Cytobacillus sp. IB215665: one gene and its partner. The protein of the gene in region 2 interacts with the protein of the main gene of each other region in a pairwise test. Links are inferred from orthologs where the notes say so. Each region holds a gene or a part of one and is shown on either strand. Other genes may lie near its edges. The genes, in order: SLH52_RS05495 and hprK.

The links.
Region 1: the proteins of hprK (region 2) and SLH52_RS05495 interact in binary tests that used the Bacillus subtilis proteins (3 or more experiments, as listed by UniProt). The link is inferred for Cytobacillus sp. IB215665 from one-to-one orthologs.

Annotation. Positions count from the first base shown.
Region 1 is NZ_JAXBME010000003.1:264,117-267,227, reverse strand. The notes cover bases 53-2,822. They hold SLH52_RS05495 (HTH-type transcriptional regulator Hpr), read right to left. Parts: upstream 1,845-2,822; coding sequence 1,260-1,844; downstream 53-1,259. Other genes in these bases: serC (3-phosphoserine/phosphohydroxythreonine transaminase), read right to left, coding at 2,268-2,822; SLH52_RS05490 (hypothetical protein), read left to right, coding at 2,015-2,206; SLH52_RS05500 (DUF1878 family protein), read left to right, coding at 924-1,256; SLH52_RS05505 (DUF3267 domain-containing protein), read right to left, coding at 53-525. In the rest of the region: more of SLH52_RS05505, read right to left, coding at 1-52; more of serC, read right to left, coding at 2,823-3,111. UniProt on the Bacillus subtilis protein: Negative regulator of protease production and sporulation.
Region 2 is NZ_JAXBME010000001.1:422,775-425,880, reverse strand. What follows is about bases 329-3,093. They hold hprK (HPr(Ser) kinase/phosphatase), read right to left. Parts: upstream 2,294-3,093; coding sequence 1,364-2,293; downstream 329-1,363. Other genes in these bases: SLH52_RS01740 (DUF4097 domain-containing protein), read right to left, coding at 2,658-3,093; lgt (prolipoprotein diacylglyceryl transferase), read right to left, coding at 507-1,319; SLH52_RS01755 (nucleoside recognition domain-containing protein), read right to left, coding at 329-391. In the rest of the region: more of SLH52_RS01755, read right to left, coding at 1-328; more of SLH52_RS01740, read right to left, coding at 3,094-3,106. UniProt on the Bacillus subtilis protein: Catalyzes the ATP- as well as the pyrophosphate-dependent phosphorylation of 'Ser-45' in HPr, a phosphocarrier protein of the phosphoenolpyruvate-dependent sugar phosphotransferase system (PTS).

The DNA of each region.
Region 1 (3,111 bases), on a different replicon or contig from region 2:
TAAAATATCATATCCGTCTTCAATTTCTTCAATAACTGAGCGTTTAGGAGCACTTATAAATTGCTTTAAGCATATAAAGTCTGGTACACACAAACCTAAGTTAGCTGCTGCGATAATTGAAAAATAGTGGATATAGCTTGGGAACATCACAGCTAGAAGCAAGCAAATGGATGTAAACATGACAAACGGTGTTAAAAACACCAGTATAGACATTGTTTTAGATATCATATTGCAAAATCGCACCGTGAATATGGGAATGATTGTAATCCATTTTAATTCAATTTTTACTTTCTTTCTCATAAGTATAAGAGGTATAGCATGCAAGCATTTATGAAATACTATGGTCATAAGTAATGCTATGATAAAATAAATAAATCTATCCCCATGCAACTTAGTTGAAGAGTAATATAAATTTAATGGTAAATAAAATAATATAAATGTACTTAACATGGTTAATAGTGAAATGAGTATGATTCGATGGAATCCAACATCTCTAGAAAAATTGATTGTTTTCCAACAATTCATATAATCACCTTCCGAACTATAATATTGCAGTCCTAAATGAGTTATAATATAAAATCTATAATCTATAATCTACGAACTTACAAACATACTTTACGCTCATTTGTTGAAAAAATCAATAGCTGTTACAAAACTATCAATATTTATGCTTAGACTAAGGTTTTAGTATGAAAAAAACATGTATAAAATAGACTTCGTGTCCCTTTTTTTCTTTAATCGATGACTTTTTACGTAATCTTCTAATTTAGGAACGATAGCAACAAGGTTACGAAAAAATTTTATTAAAAATAGTTGTTATAGAGAACTTATGAAAAGATGTTGGTACTCATGTATCTTTTTAGATATTATTGTATTAGAAATATGGAAAAATTAAAAGTAATGCTATAGAAGGGAATAGTAGTATGGATGAATTTATTGCTCGAATAGAAAAGATAGAGTATTATCAAACACTGTTACTGAAAATGGTTGAAAAGGATCATATGCCATTTTATCAAATGGTTATCAAGGAACAATTATCAAAAGCAGATGTAGATGAAATTCTATCAGTTTGTGAAAAGTTGAGCATGAAACTTGAAGAACAAAAAGCGGAAGGCCTATTAGTATTTACCCCGCTTCTTATAGAATTCTCCAAAACAATCCAATTTAAAATGAATGTAAAAGATACAGTAACAGCTATGTTAAAACAACAAATGTACACTCCGTTGATGGAAGAATTTATGAAATTAATAAAATAGACTTTAGTTATCTTCAATCACTTCTTGTAGCTGATTGTGCTTTCTAATTTTTCCATCTACCTCAACAAATTCTTCTTCAATATTCTCAAAAGATTTTTCAAATATCCTCATGAAATCGTCACCGTATATACTACGAATGATACACATTACATCAGTAAGTTCTGGGAATTTTCCGTATAAATCTTTTATTGGAAGTGCACCCTGAAAGGTAGAATGTCTTGTTGGGTCATAACTCTCCATTAACTCTAATAAAATTTCTTCTCCCTGACTAGTAATTTTTACATAGGTATTTCTTTTATCATTCTCTTTTTTGGAAAATTGCAATAAATTTCGTTCTTCCAATTTCTTAGAAAAGTTGAAGGCAGTTGAAACGTGCATGACTCCGAATTTTGCAATCTCTGAGATGGAGGCACCATTTAAATGGTAAGCAATCCATAGTATATGATGTTCATTAATATTTAAATCATATGGTTTGATCCAGTTTTGCCAATCCTTTTCGATAGTCTTCCATAGTGCTTTACCGAGTTGAGCCATTCTTTGGCTAAATAACATTGCTTCTTTCATAGAAAAATTATTTTCTTTCGTCACAACTAGTCACCTACTTTTCTTTGGATTTTTTATTACAATCTATTATGCCAATAAAATAAAAATTAATAAAGGATTAAATTTCGGAAATTTTAAAATAAACGAAATTTATTTAAATCAGAACACATAGTTATTCTGAAAACACCATAATATCAATTAAGGGGGGGACTGCATTGACAGTGTTAATCTTGTTATTGTTTGTTTTAAGTCTATTATTCTTTGTTGGCATGATAAATTATTTCTCACTAATACAAAGAGCTGTCGCCTACCCACCTAAACAAATACTTCGTCAAAAAGCAGCTGTCCTAGGTGGAGGTGGATGTGTTTGTTTGCTAGTAGCTCTATCTATCATTTATTTTAGATGATGAAACCCCGACCAAAGACCGGGGTTTTTATAAATTTCATCTAACTAAATTATTTTTGAGTTTAGAGCTGGTTCCTCTTATAAAAGCTGTTCATGAAATCTGCTAAGGTTTCACAAGCTTCTAGTGGTACAGCGTTATAAATCGATGCACGACACCCTCCTACAGAGCGGTGCCCACTCAAACCGATAAAGCCTTTTTCTTTAGCCTCGAAGAGAAACTTCTTTGTTAACTCTTCAGAAGGTAATGTAAATGTTACATTCATTTTTGACCTGCTATCCATCTTTGCATGAGGCTTATAAAACCCATTACTATCGTCAATACAACTGTATAGAAGAGAAGCTTTTTCATTATTAACTCTCTCTATTCCTTTCACACCACCATTATTAGCCAACCACTCAAGAACAAGTGATAAAGTATATATTGCAAATGTAGGAGGAGTGTTATATAAGGAATTTTTGTCAGCATGCGTACGATAGTTAAGCATCGTTGGTAATTCATCAGTGGTGTTAGTGAGTAGTTCTTTTTTTAGAATGACAACCGTAACACCAGATGGTCCAAGGTTTTTTTGTGCACCAGCATAAATCATTGAGAATTGCTCCACATTAATTTCATGGCTTAAAATATCACTAGACATATCTGCAATAAGCTCAACATTATTTAACTGTGGATATTTCGACCATTGGGTACCATAAATCGTATTATTTGAAGTAACATGTAAATAAGCAGCATTATCACTTACTTCTAAATCATTAATAGATGGAATGTGCTTGTATTGATTTTCTTTACTAGATGCAGATACATGGACATGCCCGATTTTTTTAGCTTCAGCTAAGGCTTTCTCAGACCAAGATCCTGTCAAAACATAGTTAGCAACTGTATTGTTGGAAAGTAAATTCATTGGAATC
Region 2 (3,106 bases):
ATGCTGATATAACTGCTAATCCTATACGAGTAACCATCATTATCCAGAGCTTTACCCCTACTCTTGCAGCAACGCTTGACTCTATTAACAAGTTATGAGAAAACGATAACATCACAGCTAAAATAAATACTTCTTTTACAGTCAAATCAAGTGTTAAAATCGCACCGATAGCAGCATACAGATTGAGGAAATTCCCGAGAACCAACGGGATTGCTGCATCTCCAGATAGTCCAAACAAGCCCATCAAAGGTGATATGCCTTCCATAATCCATTGTAGAATAACAGTGTATTGTAGAATAGTCACTATTAATGTAACTGGAAAAATGATTTTCCCTAATGTCCATGTCGTCTGTAACCCTACAATAAACCCCTTTTTAACTGACCCAACCAAATTCCCACTCCTAGCTTTTTAATTAGAATAATAACAAAATGTAAAGCAATTGGTAAATACCCAATTGCTTTAACATTTGTTCACTTTGAACGTCACTTATTATACTGTTTAGCTTCTATGAATCTTTATACCTTTTATCAGCATACCCTTTTACTCGTCGGACTACAATCATGGCAATTGCAAAACCAATTAATAACAACGAGATAAACTGAGCAACACGTAAGCTTTCAGTTAGCATTAAGCTGTCTGTTCGCATTCCTTCAATGAAAAAGCGGCCAAATGAATACCAAATGACATACGTTAAGAATATCTCACCACGTTTTAAATTAACTTTTCTTAGCAGTAGTAAGATAATAAATCCAGTGAGACTCCAAATTGACTCATATAAAAATGTTGGGTGATAATACTCCCCGTTAATATACATCTGATTTATAATAAAATCTGGTAACTGTAGGTTCTCCAAAAATTCCCTTGTCACTACACCACCGTGTGCTTCTTGATTGACAAAGTTCCCCCATCTACCGATAGCTTGTCCTAAAATGATACTTGGTGCAGCGATATCTGCAAGCTTCCAAAAAGAAATACCTTTTTTCCTCGCAAAGACGATAGCCGTTAATACCGCCCCAATTAAACCACCGTGAATGGCTAAGCCACCTTGATTAATCATAACAATTTCTAAGAGATTTTCTGAATAATAATCCCATTTAAAAATGACATAATAAAGTCGTGCTGAAATAATAGCAATTGGTACTGCAAATAATACTAAGTCTACAAACGTGTCTTTATGAAGACCTCTCTTTTCAGATTCCTTGACAGCTAAATATAAACCTAAAATGACACCGATACCGATGATTGCACCATACCATTGAATCGACAATGGACCAAGTTCAATAAAAACACGATCTAACGGCTGTATTTGCTCTTCCATCCTCTCAACTCCTAACATATATTTCTACATATAATATGTACACCTTATACCTCTTCACTATCTTCAATAACATCCGCCAATCTATTTGAAAATTGTTCTGCAGCGTCCATACCCATTCTCTTTAATCGAAAATTCATAGCTGCTACTTCAATAATGACTGCTAAATTTCTTCCTGGACGAACAGGAACTGTTAAATGTGTTATTTCTGAATTAATAATTTTCATTTTATCTTCATCTAGACCAACACGGTCATATTGTTTAGCTTGATCCCAAAGCTCTAAAGTGATCACTAAAGAAATTCTTTTGAAATTCCTAACTGCTCCCGCACCAAACAATGTCATGACATTTATAATTCCTAAGCCACGAATTTCTAGTAAGTGTTCCAACAGATCTGGTGCGTTTCCTATTAACGTGTTTTGGTCTTCTTCACGAATCTCAACTAAATCATCAGCAACTAGTCTATGCCCTCTCTTCACTAATTCAAGAGCAGTTTCACTTTTTCCAACACCGCTTTTCCCAGTAATTAATACACCTATACCATATATGTCTACTAACACACCATGAACTGCAGTTGTAGGTGCAAGCTTACTTTCTAAATAGTTTGTGAGACGACTCGTTAAGCGTGTTGTCTTCATTGATGAACGCATAACAGGTACTACCTCACGCTCAGAAGCTTCAATTAACTCTTCAGGAATTTCCAAATCTCTTGAAATAATAATTCCTGGGGTTATATCAGTACATAATTTATTCATACGAAGCTGTTTTTCCGATTTTGTTAACTTATCATAAAATGAAAGCTCTGTTTTACCTAATAGCTGTATTCGTTCTGCTGGATAATAAGTAAAATATCCCGCCATTTCAATCCCAGGTCTAGATAAATCACTCGTAATAATCGGTCTATTTACCCCATCTTCCCCACTTATCAACTCTAACTGAAACTTATCTATAATGTCTATCGTTTTAACCTTAGGCATAGAAATCCTCCTTTTTGAACACTCACAAACACTTTCTTTATTTTATCAGTTTTTTTCCCTACTAACAAAGAAGAAATGCCTTAGCCTATAGATTTGTCACGACTAGCACTAGAAGCAATTCATTTGAAGACGTTTTTGACTTCGAATGAATTGATGGAGTAACCTCAAAGGACTAGGAGGCGAAAAAGCTAGGCAAAGAAGAAATGCCTTAGCGCCATAAAACCTCTATACAGTACTGGATCCTTTTCATTTGAAGGCACTTTTTGAAACGGTGAAGCGACTTGAAGTGATCGGTATATGATAAAAACTCCACTTCACAAAGGTAATTCCCTTTGCAAAATGGAGTGTAGAAAAATAATTTCTGTTAGTCGTTACTATGTGTAGTAACGTGTACTGAGCCACTTTTTGAATCAGCAAATAAATGAAGCGGTTCAGTTGCCTTATCATTAACAGTAAACCTTAATATTTTTTGAACAATTTCGTCTTTTTCCTCAATAATATTAATATTTGGCACATAACATTTTACTTTCCCTACACTTGACTTTAAATCACCTTCCATTGTCATGCCGTCAGGGACAGTAATATCTATACTACCCGTTGTTGTTTTAGCAAAAACGGTATGTGCCTTTTCATTGTTTATCTTACATTTGATACTGCCAGTAACACTTTGTAGGTCTACTCTTTCAAAGCTACCTCTAACATTAATACCACCATTAACTACTTCGGCCTCACAGTCACGACTATAGCTATCGAACACATCAACAGCGCCATTTGTGGTCTCAATTTCCATCTCATCAACATGCATGCGTTCTA